DNA from 4 places in the Nostoc sp. DSM 114161 genome. Region 1 is predicted to be linked to each of the others. Evidence: predicted binding sites of a transcription regulator. Region 1 holds the regulator's gene; each other region holds the start of a gene.

Region 1 (3,764 bases):
CCGTTGACTACTGCTACTAATTTCACTCTCAATGGCCCGGCTGTATAAGTGTCTTCTGCGGCGATCGCTTTAATTTCTAATGGTTGATTGTACTGCCTTAATTGGGTGACAAAACGTAGAAAAGTGCCGTCTACTTGTACATTTTCAACAATTCCGGCGTTACGAGCGCGAAATTGAGAAGCAGAAATCAATATTTCTAATCGCTGCTGTAACTGATAAGATGTCATGTTTGTAGGGTCAGCAGTAGTTGTAGCTAACTGCGTCCCTTGGGAAAAAACCAATTCATTGCGGGCTATATCGGTAAAAATTTCTATTTGCTTTTCTCCCCTGACATAATTACCCGCTGAGAAAATTCGGATTACATATTCTCGACCATCCTCAATTTGTTTGCTCAATTGCTCGACTCTCTCTTGAGTCACGCGCACAAGCTCTACGTTTGGAGAAGTTGCACCAGGTTCGCTTAATTCCAAGTTAGCGTTGCGATTGGCTTGTTCTAAAAGTTGTACTACCGCCTGACGAGCCGCAGCCGCTTGGGTAACGCGAACCACAGCAGCAGACAGAACTTGACCCCGAACTAAGGCTAGTTTACCCAAACGCAAATCTTGGTAGGACTGATAATATTTTTCCAGCCTAGCAACTTCCTGTTCTAGTTCTTCCTGTTGCGCTTCTAATTCTTTGAGGCGAGATTCCCGTTTGGCAATCACTTGTTCTCTAGCTGTAATTTCTAAATTACGCTTTTGAATTAACTGGTCGAGTTGGGCAATTTTGCGATCGCGTGCTTCGATGGCTTCTTGGCGGTTGGCAAGTTCGCGATCGCGTTTTTCAATAGCTGTTTTGGCTTCGTCAATCGCTTTTTTCGCCTCAGCATACAGTCGTTGACGTTCTGTCTTTAATAGTTCAACTGCTGCCTGTAGTTCCTTTCGCTGATTGTAAACGCTTTGCAGTTCAGCTATGGCTTTTTGATACTGAGTTACAACTCGATCTAGCTGCCCTTGAGTGCGCTGGAGTTGAGTTTGAGTTTGGGCTTGCTGTTGAATAGTGCGGTTGAGCTGGGCTTGAGTTTCCCTTTGCTTGGCATTGACCGCCTGCAAAGACTGATTAATTGCTTGCAACTCTTGTTGTGCCTTTGCTTGGGCGATTCTTGCTTGATTTAGCTCGTTCTCTACCTGGCTTTTCTGACTTTCTGCGGTTTTTAGTTGTTCTCGCTTTTGCCTGAGGTCTGTTTGAATATCCTCTAATTCAAAGACTCCCTGGCGCAATTTATCGTCAGCAGCGAATAAAATTCCTAAGGTTGATGCCGAAATCAAACCGCCAGTAAAAATCGTTACTAGTACGGCGGTATTTTTCGGACGAAGGTTAAAAAGTGAGAGGCGGGCTTTGCCAACTCGTGTGCCGATGCGATCGCCCACGGTTGCAATTACGCCTCCCAGAATTAAAATTGCTGCGATGAGGATGTATCCGGTGGTCATGTTTAGCTACCGAAATCCTTCCAGATACAGCCTACTACTTTTAGCCATTGTCTGTGGAGAAGTGGAGGTTGGCAATAGCTTCCATTACTCAATTTTAGGTGTTCCTTTAGCTATTAGTGCGATCTTGAAAAACACGACACGTGCCGACTCCGCTGACTCCAATTGTTTTTATGTGAACTGCCGACTTAAAGTAACGGGTTTATGCACAGTAATCTTCTTCTTGTGGATGGAAATCATCTTTTTCTCGCGCAGATCCCCTAGTAGCCTTGTAACTGTAACACGGGTCGAACCAATTGCCTCGGCGATCGCTTGATGAGACAATTTCAAATCAATTGTGATCCCATCCGCACAGGGAACTCCAAAATCACGACAAAGAATTAATAAAAAACTCACCAACCTAGAACCCATATCTCGGTGAGCAAGAGTTTCAATCATCATCTCTGTCTGTAAAATTCGCGAAGACAGACCCCGCAGCATTAACATTGATAATTCTGGATTTTCCTTGAGTGCTTGCTCAACTTGTTCGATTGGTGCCGACAATAATTCCACAGGCGTAAATGCAACCGCATGGTAAAAGCGATCGGATTTATTTCCTGTCAGCAATGACAATACACCAAAAACACTATTTTCTCGCAGCAGTGCTACCGTTATTTCCTCTCCTGCCTCGTACACCCTGGAAAGTTTAACAGCACCTTTTAAAAGAAAATAAACTCGTTCGGCAGGATCGCCAGGAAAAAAGATCGTTTTATTGCGTTCAAACGTTTCCACAACTGGCGGAAACGCCCCGGTCGCCATCTGACGAAAAACATTTGCTAGGGCTTTATCTTGTGTCACGATCATCTCCCTTCCCCTACCCAATGCCGGAAAAACAAAAACTAATTACCTAAGAATACACCCGAAAATTCAATAAAGCACCGTCAATCTTTCTGTACTTTCCTATACTCCAACTAATTGCTTCTTAAGTCTTTGTTTATAATGATACATAATTGTCGATCTCTTGGGCTATAAATTGTTGATAAATGGTTCCAAGTAGCTGTATTAAAAAGGTTTTTTAAAGAACAAATAAAGACAACTTGAGAATATCTTTAGAAAGAATCAAGAATTTGATGACAGCAAACACCCTTACCAATATTCATTTTTGCAAATCCTGTGTAAAACAAAGACAAAACGTGCCTCAGATTCTAGTATGCTCCTAATGATCGATCGCATTAACAATTCCTATGCTGAATCTGACTGGAAAAAATGCTTTAGTTACAGGTATTGCCAATAACCGCTCCATAGCTTGGGGCATCGCCCAACAACTACACAAAGCAGGAGCTAATCTCGGAATTACCTACCTTCCGGATGAACGCGGCAAAATGGAAGCAAAAGTAGCCGAATTAGTGCAACCCCTCAACCCCAGCTTATTTCTTCCCTGTAATGTCCAAAACGACGAACAAATTCAATCTACCTTCGAGACAGTACGCGAGAAGTGGGGAAAGTTAGACATCCTAATTCATTGTCTTGCCTTTGCCAATAAAGAGGACTTGACTGGAGATTTTAGCCAAACCTCTCGTTCTGGCTTCAAAACTGCTTTAGAGATTAGTACTTATTCGCTGGTGCAATTGAGCGGTGCAGCTAAACCCCTAATGACAGAGGGAGGTAGTATCGTCACGCTGACGTATTTAGGCGGTGTCAGGGCAGTTCCTAACTATAACGTCATGGGAGTTGCCAAAGCGGGTTTAGAAATGAGCGTGCGTTACCTAGCCTCTGAACTAGGGCCGCAAAATATCCGCGTCAACGCCATCTCCGCAGGCCCTATCCGCACTTTGGCATCTTCAGCAGTAGGCGGAATATTAGATATGATTCATCATGTAGAGCAAGTAGCTCCGCTACGGCGCACTGTCACTCAGCTAGAAGTCGGCAACACTGCGGCATTTTTATGCAGCGATTTGTCCAGCGGCATTACAGGACAAGTTCTGTATGTAGATGCAGGATATGAAATTATGGGAATGTGACGCGATAAAGTTATGAGTTATGAGTTATGAGTTATGAGTTAAAAATTTATAACTCCTAACTCCTGACTCCTAACTCCTAACTTCTAACTCTTCCCTATGCAAACAACCAATCGCCAAGTCAATTCAAACTACGACCAGTTAACTAAAGCCCCTCGGATTGCTACTGTTCATCGCACCACAGGGGAAACTGATGTCCAAGTCACCATCAACCTTGATGGAACAGGAAAATGCACCGCAGCAACAGGCATTCCTTTTTTGGATCATATGTTGCATCAAATCGCCTCCCACGGGTTGATTG
Region 2 (3,764 bases), 1.4 Mb from region 1:
TTGACTAGTTGAGTTACATCCACTATTACTTTCTGAGAATTTATTTGAACAATAGTTATCAATCAATACAGTTCAGTTAAGATCCCCCCGCCTGCAGCGACCCCCTTAAAAAGCAGGGCTGTTTCATTCCCCAAGTGCAAGTATTTTGTCAATCTTATGAGAGAGAAATCTTTGGGCAATTGTGATGGAAACAGAACCATTTCGACGAAGTATATTAAGAGCGCTCGCTCGCATAATTGAAAGATTTGCAGGAGCCTTAGCCATACTTATAGTTGAATTATCTTCATTCAAAACTACATCCTGAAACGGCAGTCGCCTCAAGTCGGGAAACCCGCCCACAGCGCTGCCTCCCCAATGGAGGCGATTTTCGATACCCCAATGTCCGCGAATACCATGAGGAAATTCTTTCGCTGTGCCAACTATACTACTGATATAACAGACAACCTGGCGATATGCTTTACCCGTGCGGGTTCCGACTCTTTCAACCCCGATTAAAGACTTAATACCCGTCCAGTGGGAATCGATCAAAGTCAAATCATCAAAAACTTCGACGGTACGTGTTGTAAACCGATTTCTAGTTTTTTCAGTTTCGATATGACGGCTGACTGGCTTTTTGAGTGCAGCAATGCGTTTAATATGACGCTTCGTAATGGTCTCGTTGTGAGTCAATGACAGCTTCCGTCTCTATTTGACCATTAGCAGGTTTGTGACTAGCATATTCAAATATCAACTGACGAATAATTTCACGATAGTGAGTTAGCTTATCCATTTGATAATCCTCTCTAGTTGCTCGTCAAAGACAATTAGTTTGATTCCTATGCTATTAAGAATTAGCTGACCAAAGCGTTCGGAAAAGATACCTTCGTAAACTCGTTTGGGAACTGCTAAATAAAGCTGGCGTTTTGGCTCTAATTCTTTAAGTACAGTGCAATATATTTCATACTGTCCGACTGGTTCTTGCAGGTCACTTACTGGAGACAAACTCAAAAAACTTTTGATTTCAACAGCTATTTTTTCGTTATCCCTCTGGGCAGCAATAGTAACTCTTTCTGCTCCAAATATCTACGTAAAGTTCTCTACCTCCATAAGCGAGATACAAAGGATCGTTAGTTATTGTCCAACCATCTGCTGTAAGCGCTTTAATGACTGCATCATGGTAAATATCTCTAGCAGGCATTAGTCGAAAGCAACTCCAAAAACACAGCTTCAATGTAGCAAAATTATTTTACAGAGGCGCGATCGCCAATTTGAAACAGCAAATTGAGGGTTGATAAAAAAGCGATCGCACTTGAATTTGACAGAGCGATCGCTATTTATAATTTTTCTGGGGTAGGCCGAAAAGCCTGCCCTAAAATCTAAATATCGATCTCGCTCAACTCGCGTGTAATGTGATCGAATGGTTCATCTACAAAAGTAGTATCAGCCACACCTGCTGCTACCACTTGTTCTTTAGCTAAATCCTTGAGTATCTGCACGCCGCGAACCGTCGGCCCGATAGGTACTCCCAAAGAATTGTAAGTTTCCCGCAGACCTTGTAGCACTCGCTCATCTAACACATTTGTGTTGCCAGCAACCAGCGCATAAGTGGCGTAGCGCAAGTAATAATCTAAATCCCGTAAACAAGCCGCATAACGACGGGTTGTATAGGAATTTCCACCGGGACGAATCAGTTCCGGCAGTTCTTCGTATAACTTTAAACCAGCCTGCTTGACAAGCCCAGCAGCATTAGAATTGATAGCTGCTGCCGCTTGTACTCGTGCTGTACCACTATCAAAGTAAGACTTTAGACTATCAAGTGCATTCCGGTCAAAATACCGACCAGCCACGTCATAATTCTTAATTAAACTTGTTACCGCATCGCGCATTCCTTTTTCTCCCAATCGTTGCTATCTATGGTTTGATATTTATTTGGCTGCACTTATGCAACAGTAAATTTTTGTGCTATTAAAAATAGATTCGGCACAAAAACAATCTATCCACTACATAAGGATTCTATGCCAAAGTTGACCCCTATGTGATGAACTTTCCAGTTTTGTACAGATGATCCGCGAAAGGTTAATATAACCTGTAATCCAGATATCTGTAACACAAACTACAAAATACCCTAATATCTAGAATTTAAGATATTTCAGGTGTGTCACGGCTTGATTGAGATCGGCAGGGCTAGGATGCTTTGGAAGATTCTGGTTTTACTTTAGGAAATTGGTACAGGAAGGAGTAACAATGACAACCCCACAAGAAGTCTTGACATTAATCCAAGACCAAAAAATTCAGCTGATCGATCTCAAATTCATTGATACAGTAGGGACTTGGCAGCACCTCACTGTGTACTACAACCAAATCGATGAAAGTTCATTCACTGATGGCGTACCTTTTGACGGTTCCAGCATCCGGGGTTGGAAAGCTATCAACGAATCGGACATGACGATGGTACTCGATCCCAACACTGCTTGGATCGACCCATTCATGGAAGTCCCAACGCTAAGTATAGTTTGTAGTATTAAGGAACCCCGCACGGGTGAATGGTATAACCGTTGTCCGCGGGTAATTGCTCAAAAAGCAGTAGACTACCTGGTTTCCACTGGTATTGGTGATACAGTCTACTTTGGCCCTGAAGCTGAGTTCTTTATCTTTGACAATGCTAGGTTTGCTCAAACCGCCAACGAAGGCTACTACTTCTTAGACTCCGAAGAAGGTGCTTGGAATTCTGGTAAAGCCGGTACAGCTGAAAAACCCAACTTGGGTTACAAACCACGCTTCAAAGAAGGTTACTTCCCAGTTTCGCCGACGGACTCTTTCCAAGATATCCGTACAGAAATGCTGTTGACAATGGCAGACTTAGGTGTACCCATTGAAAAGCATCACCACGAAGTTGCTACAGGCGGTCAGTGCGAACTAGGTTTCCGCTTTGGCAAGTTGATCGAAGCTGCTGACTGGTTGATGATTTACAAATATGTCATCAAGAACGTTGCCAAAAAATATGGCAAAACAGTCACCTTTATGCCAAAACCCATTTTCGGCGACAACGGTTCGGGAATGCACTGTCACCAGTCTATCTGGAAAGATGGTCAACCTCTGTTTGCAGGTGATAAGTATGCTGGTTTGAGTGAGACAGCACTGTATTACATTGGCGGTCTTCTCAAACACGCACCAGCACTGTTGGCAATTACCAACCCTAGTACCAACTCTTACAAGCGCCTAGTACCTGGTTATGAAGCACCAGTTAACTTGGCTTACTCCCAAGGTAACCGTTCTGCTTCTATCCGTATTCCTCTGTCTGGCAATAACCCCAAAGCCAAGCGGTTAGAATTCCGTTGTCCAGATGCTACTTCTAACCCCTACTTAGCGTTCGCTGCCATGCTTTGTGCTGGTATTGATGGCATCAAAAACAAAATAGATCCTGGTTCTCCCTTAGATAAAAATATCTATGAACTCTCTCCAGAAGAACTGGCGAAGGTTCCTTCAACTCCAGGTTCTTTGGAATTGGCCTTAGAAGCACTAGAAAACGACCACGCTTTCTTGACAGAATCAGGCGTCTTCACAGAAGACTTTATCGAAAATTGGATTGACTACAAGCTAGCTAACGAAGTCAAGCAGTTGCAGCTACGTCCTCATCCCTATGAGTTTTATCTCTATTACGATGCTTAAGGGGCTTCCAAATAAAAAAACATTCAATTTTTTTGTGGGACGAACATCTTGCCGTCTATAGTAAAGGGCGGGCGAGACGCCCACCCCACAAGATTGGATAATTTATTTTTTGGTAA
Region 3 (3,764 bases), 610 kb from region 1:
AAACACAAGTTTTAGGGTTGCTAATTCCGAATTCCTCTTTGAGGTGTTTGTGCAAAGGAACTATCAAAAATTTCGATTTTTATAAAATTGCCCAGTTATCTATAAACGTATTGTAGACTACCCAATTATAAAATTAGGTAATTCGGCAGAATTATTTACACAAGGGCAATTGACAATAGCTTTTGACTATTCCCCATTGCCTAAGTTTTATGTGAGTTGTAGGTTGCTACTTCAATTAATGGGTACACTCCACCAAGCTAAAGCATAAGGTTGAGTTGTTTCATTTAGGTTTTGACGAAACTGGACGCGGATTTTGTAATTTCCAGTAGCAGCAACGGGGCAAAAAATATGTTCTACACTATCAATTTGGCTGATTGAAGAACAAACAACACCGCCATCTTTTTGAGCATCAGCTTTTACTAAGTACAGATCGAGATTATTCAAGCCGCGATCGCGAAAATTTTCACCCACATCATACTGCTGATTTTTATTGCGATCGTTGAGTTCTACCAATCGATCCCAACTCAGAGTAATTGCTACAAAACTACCCTGTTTTAACGGTTTAGCTAGGGAATAATCAACAGCACCGCCAACATCGATTGTGCGATAGTCCCAACCAACAGAGGGCACCGCTGCTGATGGCTGCCATTGACCGGCATTAAATTGCTGATAAGCACGAAAAACATTCAAATGGCCTGCTCCCATTTGGGCATCCAAAGGAATTTTTGGATCTTTGTAAGCATCAGAAGCCAGCCAATCTTGATTTTGTTTATCAATTAATGTCCGAGTCATTCCCAAACGCAAACCATTGCCGCTATCTTGGATTTTGTCTGCTGAATTGAGCAATACAGCTTTCATCACTTGATGACGCCGAGAATCTGTACTCCAATTCGCTCGTTTTGTTCGCAACTGTCGATCGCCAAGTTCCTGCAACAAAGCAACACTAGCAGTAACCTGAGGTGCGGCAAAACTTGTCCCCGTAACCTTGTTCAACTTGCCATCTGGATTAAGTAAATTGATGTTACTACCAGGAGCAACTAAACTGATAGCCCGACGCCCACCAATATTAAACTCCCTCCCAGCTAGCCGCCCAGTTACTCCTTGATTTGCACCAGCCAGATTAGCAACATCTACTTTATTAAAAACTCCACCCCTGCGGGATGAAAAAGCGACGTTGATTCCGTTAAAATTATCTGTAGGAATGGGAATACCGCCCTTTCCTTGGTTGCCGGCGATCGCATATAAAACATCATGAACGCGACCAGACCAGTCAACACATAAAGTTAACAAAGCATTGCCGTCTAGAGTCGCCTGCGGTCGAGGATCGCGGCTCAGAGGTTCGCCAAAGCTAAAGTTAATCGCACGGACATCGCCGCTATTTTGTAGCGCTACGTGCTGTGCCGATAAGCACTCTTCTGGCTGACCCATATTTTTAGTTGAACCGACAGCAGACGAGTAAAGTCGCGCTCCCGGAGCAACTCCTGGTATGCCTTTGTCTCGACTCACCATCACACCAGCAACATTGTAAGCATGGGGGTCAACACCGCTATTAGACTTAGCTGGCCCATTGCGTAAGAACACCGCAGCTAAAGATATAGCGCGGTTTTTAGACACCGCCTTATCCCAGCCAAACATTCCCGGCCGACCGATTTCTACTTGACCAATAGCAATCTTGCGACCGATTAAATTATAAGGACTTTGATGTAGCTTGAGAGCGTCAATGCCGTTAGTTCCCAAGGGAGACTCTAAAACTGAAGCAATTACCGGCGCACTCACACACGAAGCACTCAATCCCCAAATTATCCAGGTTAGTTTTTTAGTCATTAGTTATTAGTCATTAGTTATTAGTCATTAGTCTAGAGTTAGGAGTTATTATTCTTTCTCTGCTCTGGTGTTATCTGCTCCTGTAAAAAGGCCGGGATCAAAGTTATGAGTCTTGCTCAATGCTTTGTTACAATGATTACAGACGAGGACGCTTAAAAATCCACTAGCCATGACCCAAAACCCATCTCAAAAGCCCATTGTAATTTCTCCATCTATCCTATCAGCCGATTTTAGCCGTCTGGGTGACGAAATTCGCGCTGTAGACGCGGCCGGAGCAGATTGGATTCATGTTGATGTAATGGACGGTCGTTTTGTACCTAATATTACGATAGGCCCTCTGATTGTGGAGGCGATTCGTCCAGTTACAACGAAGCCATTGGATGTCCACTTAATGATTGTGGAGCCAGAAAAGTATGTAGAAGGATTTGCTAAAGCTGGTGCTGATATTATTTCTGTACACGCAGAACATAATGCTTCCCCACATTTGCACCGCACTTTGGGACAAATTAAAGAACTTGGTAAGAAAGCTGGTGTTGTACTCAATCCTGGCACTCCTCTGGAGTTAATTGAATACGTTTTGGATCTGTGCGATTTAGTACTGATTATGAGCGTAAACCCCGGCTTTGGCGGTCAAAGCTTTATCCCCGGTGTGTTACCTAAAATCCGCAAGCTGCGCCAATTATGTGAGGAACGCGGTCTCGATCCTTGGATTGAAGTGGATGGTGGTCTAAAGGCAAATAATACATGGCAAGTTTTGGAAGCTGGAGCTAATGCGATCGTTGCTGGTTCGGCTGTGTTTAACACCAATGATTATGCACAGGCTATTACAGCAATTCGCAACAGCAAGCGTCCTACCCCAGAATTGGCCAAAGTTTAATTCATTTTTACATTGACTGTACTTTACAAAAGGTAGGTTGAGCAGATTAATTGCCCAACCTATTTTTATTGTCAATAAAAAAACTGGAAGTTATTGAAATTTTGAACTTCCAGCCATTGCAATATAAATTGAAAGTTTATAAACCATAGATAATCCAGGTTGGGAGGACTAGGATTACAATAGTCGAAAGAGAAGCGCGTAAGCCACTAGTTCTACCAGCCAAAACAACAATTTAACCGTAACTATTTCTATTTCCGTTCTTGGTGTTGATGCTAAGCGTTTGCTTTATTAACTAAAGCAACACCAACCACAATATAGAAAGCTTTATCAGCATGACTAACACCGTCTGCAACTCGGTGAAAGCTGTATAAGATTTGGTTTGGGGGAAGCCACCTCTCCAAATTCTCTTTGCTTGGACTTTCTCGGAAAAAGAACCACCATTAGTAACGGTTGGTTTATTCATCTTGGCGTAAGAATTATCTAATACATGAAATGCTGACTATTTTTATAATCAGTTTGATATATTTCATGTTGAGAACTAATGATTGATTTTATTTTTTAAATTAACTTGCTTGCCAGTCACCTCTATTTTAATTGAAGTTGTTATTTTTAGTTTACCAATCTCGTCAGTATAAATTTGCCATTTTGGCAGATTTATACTAAATGTGGTTTGATTTCTTAACTTACAGTGGATTGCAACTTTGTGAGGTACAGGTAATTCTAAAGGCGTACCGCTACGGAACCCGTTTTATGAAAGCGTCTCGTAAAGAAGCGTACAGTCGTACCCTTCAGGAACGCTAAAAGCGAACGTCCCTACTCGCATACTTCATTTACCTGAAAAACGTTGTATTTACGCAGATAGGGAATGGAGAGTACGAATCTGATAAAACCTTGTCTGTAGAGTTAGAATCAGCTTTTTCGATTTGAAGGCTAGTTCTTGAGGCAATCAAATAAAAGTCCTATATGAAAAATCTGCCATCCATTAAAAAATGGTATGGCAGTAGCTGAGAGACTTAATCAACTCTCAAGTGAAATCTATTGATGCAAAATATTTTTTCATGCA
Region 4 (3,764 bases), 980 kb from region 1:
TTTCGAGATGTTCGCCATCATTAATGCCGGGACAAACAACGACTTGGGCGTGAATTTGTAGTCGCCTTTCTTGAAACCACTTGAGTTGTTGCAAAATTTGTCCCGCACGGGGATTTTTCAGCAATCTAATTCTGACTTCAGCCTCCGTGGCATGAACGGAAACATACAACGGAGACAAACGCATTTGTTCAATGCGCCGCCATTCTTTTTCTGGTAGATTGGTGAGGGTAAGATAAGAACCGTATAAAAAGCTCAGACGATAATCGTCGTCTTTCAAATACAAACTAGAACGCTTACCTGGTGGCTGCTGGTCGATAAAGCAAAACGGACAGCGGTTATTGCACTGAATTAAGCCATCAAACAGGGCAGTTTCAAATTCTAGCCCCAAGTCTTCGTCGTAGTCTTTTTCAATTTCAATGTGATGTGTTTTACCGGCAGCGTCTAAAACTTCTAGTTCTAAAACTTCATCAGCACATAAAAATTGGTAATCAATTAAATCGCGGGGACGCGTACCGTTGATTGCAACGATCGCATCCCCCGCTTCAAAACCAATCTCTGAAGCTATAGAATCAGGTAGTACTCTGGTAATGCGGGCAGGTTGAATAGTAGACATGGGAATTGGGCATGGGCCAAACAGGGCATGGGGCATTGGGCATTGGACTAATGACCAATGACTAATGACTATTATCTAATTTATCCCTGCCAACCTGCTGCGATCGCTAATAAGATAGCAGTGCCGAATGCTAATCTATACCAAACAAAAATCATTGTATTTTTAGTTGCTAAGTATTTGATCAAAAATGCAATTGATAGGTAGGAAAATATAAAGGTTGAAATAATTCCTACAATTAACAACGCAACAATGTTATCTGGTAGCTGGTGGGCTTGAAATAATTTGAAAATTTTCAGGCTTTTATATAAGGTTGCAATAGTCAGAGTTGGGAACCCTAGTAAAAATGAAAATTTTGCTGCTGTAGCGCGTTCTAATCCTAAAAATAGCGCAGTTGTCAACGTCGAACCAGAACGAGAAACACCAGGAATCAAAGCAAGTGTTTGTCCCAATCCCACTAAAATACCATCGCGAATCTGCAATGACTCAAAACCTCGCTTGCGAGTACCAATTTTTTCTGCCAACCCTAGTAAAAGTGCCATGATAATTGACATGATGGCAATAATTAAGGCACTCTCAGGAATAACATCTTTCAAAAGAAAGCCGACAATTAAAGCAGGCAGCGTTCCGACTGCAATACCTACCAGAATTTTCCATTCCTCGCGTTCCCAATCTTTCTGTTTTAGTGCTGCAATTCCACCTTTGACAATACTAGAAATCAACGACCAAAAGTAACCGAGAATTGCAATAACACTGCCAAATTGAATTGCATCGACAAAATCTTTAGAACCTAGCTCTTTCCAACCAAATATCTTTGTCACAATCAGCAGATGTGCAGTGCTACTGATTGGTAAAAACTCTGTAATACCTTGAACAATACCTAAAATAAAAGCTTGAATAAACTCCATAATACCTTTTCCTATTCTAAAAAAAGAGAACGAACATTGTTTAAGTAACGTTGTTACTTTATATACTTTTAGCTGCACCTAATCTTGTAGAAAATTCAATTTTAGCGATCGCTAAAATCATCCAAGACGCTGACCATGTTCTTACACCCATCTCAATAAGTCAACGCCATTTCCGGAATTCATCAAACTTTAATATTTAGCCGAACACAAGCAGGCAAGAGAGAGGGGGAAGACAAGGTAGCCATCTTTCTCCCTTGTCCCCCTTGTCCCCTTGTCCCCCTCCACCACCCCAGCACCGAAATTTGAGTATAATCTAAATGCCCTGGGGGGGGATTTTAAAGTGTGATATCTTAAATAAGGTAAAGTTTAGTAACAAATATTAAAAACATTGGTTAATAACACATTATCTTCATACACCGCTTCTATCCCTCCCTTGGATGCCGAGTTGGATGTGTCTAATATCAAGCACAGGGATCTCAAAAAATTGGAATCTACACTCTCATCTTCTCCCTCTCTGCCTTTATCTATCTCTGCCCGACAAACATGGTTGGTATTTGCCGCAGCAGTATTTTTAGTATCAGTACCTGTATTTATAGAAGCACCAATAGTGCGATCGCTACCTAGTTTGAGTTTAGCGCTGACAGGATTTTGGCTATGGCTCAGTTTTAGATTAATGTCACGTCCTGCAACATATGTCTGGGGGGATTTGCTGTTTGGGTTTAGTTGGAGTTGGTTAGCAGGATCGATTTACTGGGGTTGGTTGCGTTGGGAACCTCTATGGCATTTACCGGTGGAGTCTATCGGCTTACCATTTGCTTGTTGGTGTTTGGTAAAAAATTGGGGCAAGGTGGGTAACTGGTTTTATTTAGGTTCCTTGTTCGGTACAGTCTTAACAGATGTATACTTTTATATTGTGGATTTGATGCCCTATTGGCGACAAATAATGATAGCAGATGTAGATAGCACGTCAAAAATTTTACAAACCGCCTTATTAAAAGTACAAACACCTTGGGGACAAGCTTGGGCAATAATTCTCGCCCTAGTGTTGTTAACAGTGGGAATTTTATCCTTAGGTCGAACTCAGAAACACTGGTATGCCTTTGGCGGCGCAGTTTTAAGCACAATTTTGGTAGACAGCTTATTTTTGCTAGCGGCGATCGCAGCCTAAAAATCACAAAACTGTTTCCTAAGGAATCTACGGTACAGCAGTGATGATGCTGTGGAACATTGTTTAGTTAAGAAATATTACAATAATTGACCGACAGCCGAAGTCGCCCGAACTGGAGTTTACGGTATTGGACATGCCAAAATCTCCTATCTGCTAGGGATGTAGAACCAGCTAGCCGGAAAGATTTTGTACAGCTAGGAATAATAGCGTATTCTCTAGATGCAAGGCTATTGCGGCTGGAGCAGGCACTCTTACCACTGGGAAAATTTTTACCAAAAGTACAGTCAAACCCAGTAACAGTAAATATTGTGGATATTAATACGCTGTATATTAGTTTCTGATGACTGCTGTGTTGATTAAGCTATCAAGTTTTGGCCTTTGTCCTTCGTCCTTTGTCAGCTGTCCTTTGTCTCTTGTTAGTTGTCCTTTACAAATGACCAATGACCAATGACCAATGACTAATGACTAATGACTAATAACTGTTGTTAGCTTAAAAATTTTATTTCTGTTTGATGGAAAGAGGTAAAAAAATCGTGAAAGGATTGGTGCGTTTATTAACAGTGTTTAGTTTGGTACTTGGTTGCTGGGGATGGTTGGGAACAACTCAGATAGCCCAAGCTGCTAGTTTCAACAGCTTTGCTTTTCCCCAAGTACCAGTTCTGGCAATTGAGCGGCAGAATAGCGCAGATAGGAAGTTAGCAACGGAATTTGGTAAAAAAATTGATTTGAATAATACCAACGTCCGAGCTTTTCAACAGTATCCAGGCCTTTATCCCACCCTTGCGAAGCTCATCATCAAAAATGCTCCCTACCAAAGCGTAGATGATGTATTGAATATTCAAGGATTGAGCGATCGCCAAAAACAAACCCTGCAAGCCAACTTCGATCACTTCACCGTGACAGAACCAGAATCTGCCTTCATCGAGGGAGACGATCGGTTTAACAACGGTATCTACAGATAACTGTAAATTGCAGTTAACGTAGGAAATAGCAGCCCACTCCTGATTCTAGGGAGTGGGATATTCTATTAGAGATGAGGGGGATGAAGGCGACAAGGTAGACAAGGCGGACAAGGTAG

Evidence for each region. The regulator NtcA, encoded in region 1, controls nitrogen genes in cyanobacteria. The targets are predictions, from matches to a motif close to TNTGTANNNNNNNNTACANA.
Region 2: a site for NtcA is predicted at 2,080-2,099, ahead of glnA (type I glutamate--ammonia ligase). Genes of this name have one in related genera too.
Region 3: a site for NtcA is predicted at 1,948-1,967, ahead of rpe (ribulose-phosphate 3-epimerase). Genes of this name have one in related genera too.
Region 4: a site for NtcA is predicted at 1,885-1,904, ahead of NSTC745_RS33305 (DUF3120 domain-containing protein). Genes of this name have one in related genera too.

What each region holds. Positions count from the first base shown of each region.
Region 1 is NZ_CP195141.1:242,139-245,902, reverse strand. It holds gene NSTC745_RS01015 (DUF3084 domain-containing protein) at 1-1,469, opposite strand, end outside; gene ntcA (global nitrogen regulator NtcA) at 1,638-2,309, opposite strand; gene fabI (enoyl-ACP reductase FabI) at 2,690-3,466, shown strand; gene hisB (imidazoleglycerol-phosphate dehydratase HisB) at 3,563-3,764, shown strand, end outside.
Region 2 is NZ_CP195141.1:1,615,020-1,618,783, reverse strand. It holds gene NSTC745_RS06890 (cation:proton antiporter) at 1-23, opposite strand, end outside; gene NSTC745_RS06885 (ISAs1 family transposase) at 124-669, opposite strand; gene NSTC745_RS06880 (element excision factor XisI family protein) at 632-769, opposite strand; gene NSTC745_RS06875 (element excision factor XisH family protein) at 757-999, opposite strand; gene NSTC745_RS06870 (element excision factor XisH family protein) at 1,019-1,177, opposite strand; gene apcB (allophycocyanin subunit beta) at 1,356-1,865, opposite strand; gene glnA (type I glutamate--ammonia ligase) at 2,224-3,648, shown strand.
Region 3 is NZ_CP195141.1:8,316,725-8,320,488, reverse strand. It holds gene NSTC745_RS34840 (S8 family serine peptidase) at 232-1,824, opposite strand; gene rpe (ribulose-phosphate 3-epimerase) at 1,994-2,701, shown strand; gene NSTC745_RS34830 (hypothetical protein) at 2,994-3,164, opposite strand.
Region 4 is NZ_CP195141.1:7,940,212-7,943,975, forward strand. It holds gene NSTC745_RS33295 (TIGR03279 family radical SAM protein) at 1-613, opposite strand, end outside; gene NSTC745_RS33300 (undecaprenyl-diphosphate phosphatase) at 694-1,518, opposite strand; gene NSTC745_RS33305 (DUF3120 domain-containing protein) at 1,907-2,686, shown strand; gene NSTC745_RS33310 (hypothetical protein) at 2,773-3,027, shown strand; gene psbU (photosystem II complex extrinsic protein PsbU) at 3,220-3,648, shown strand.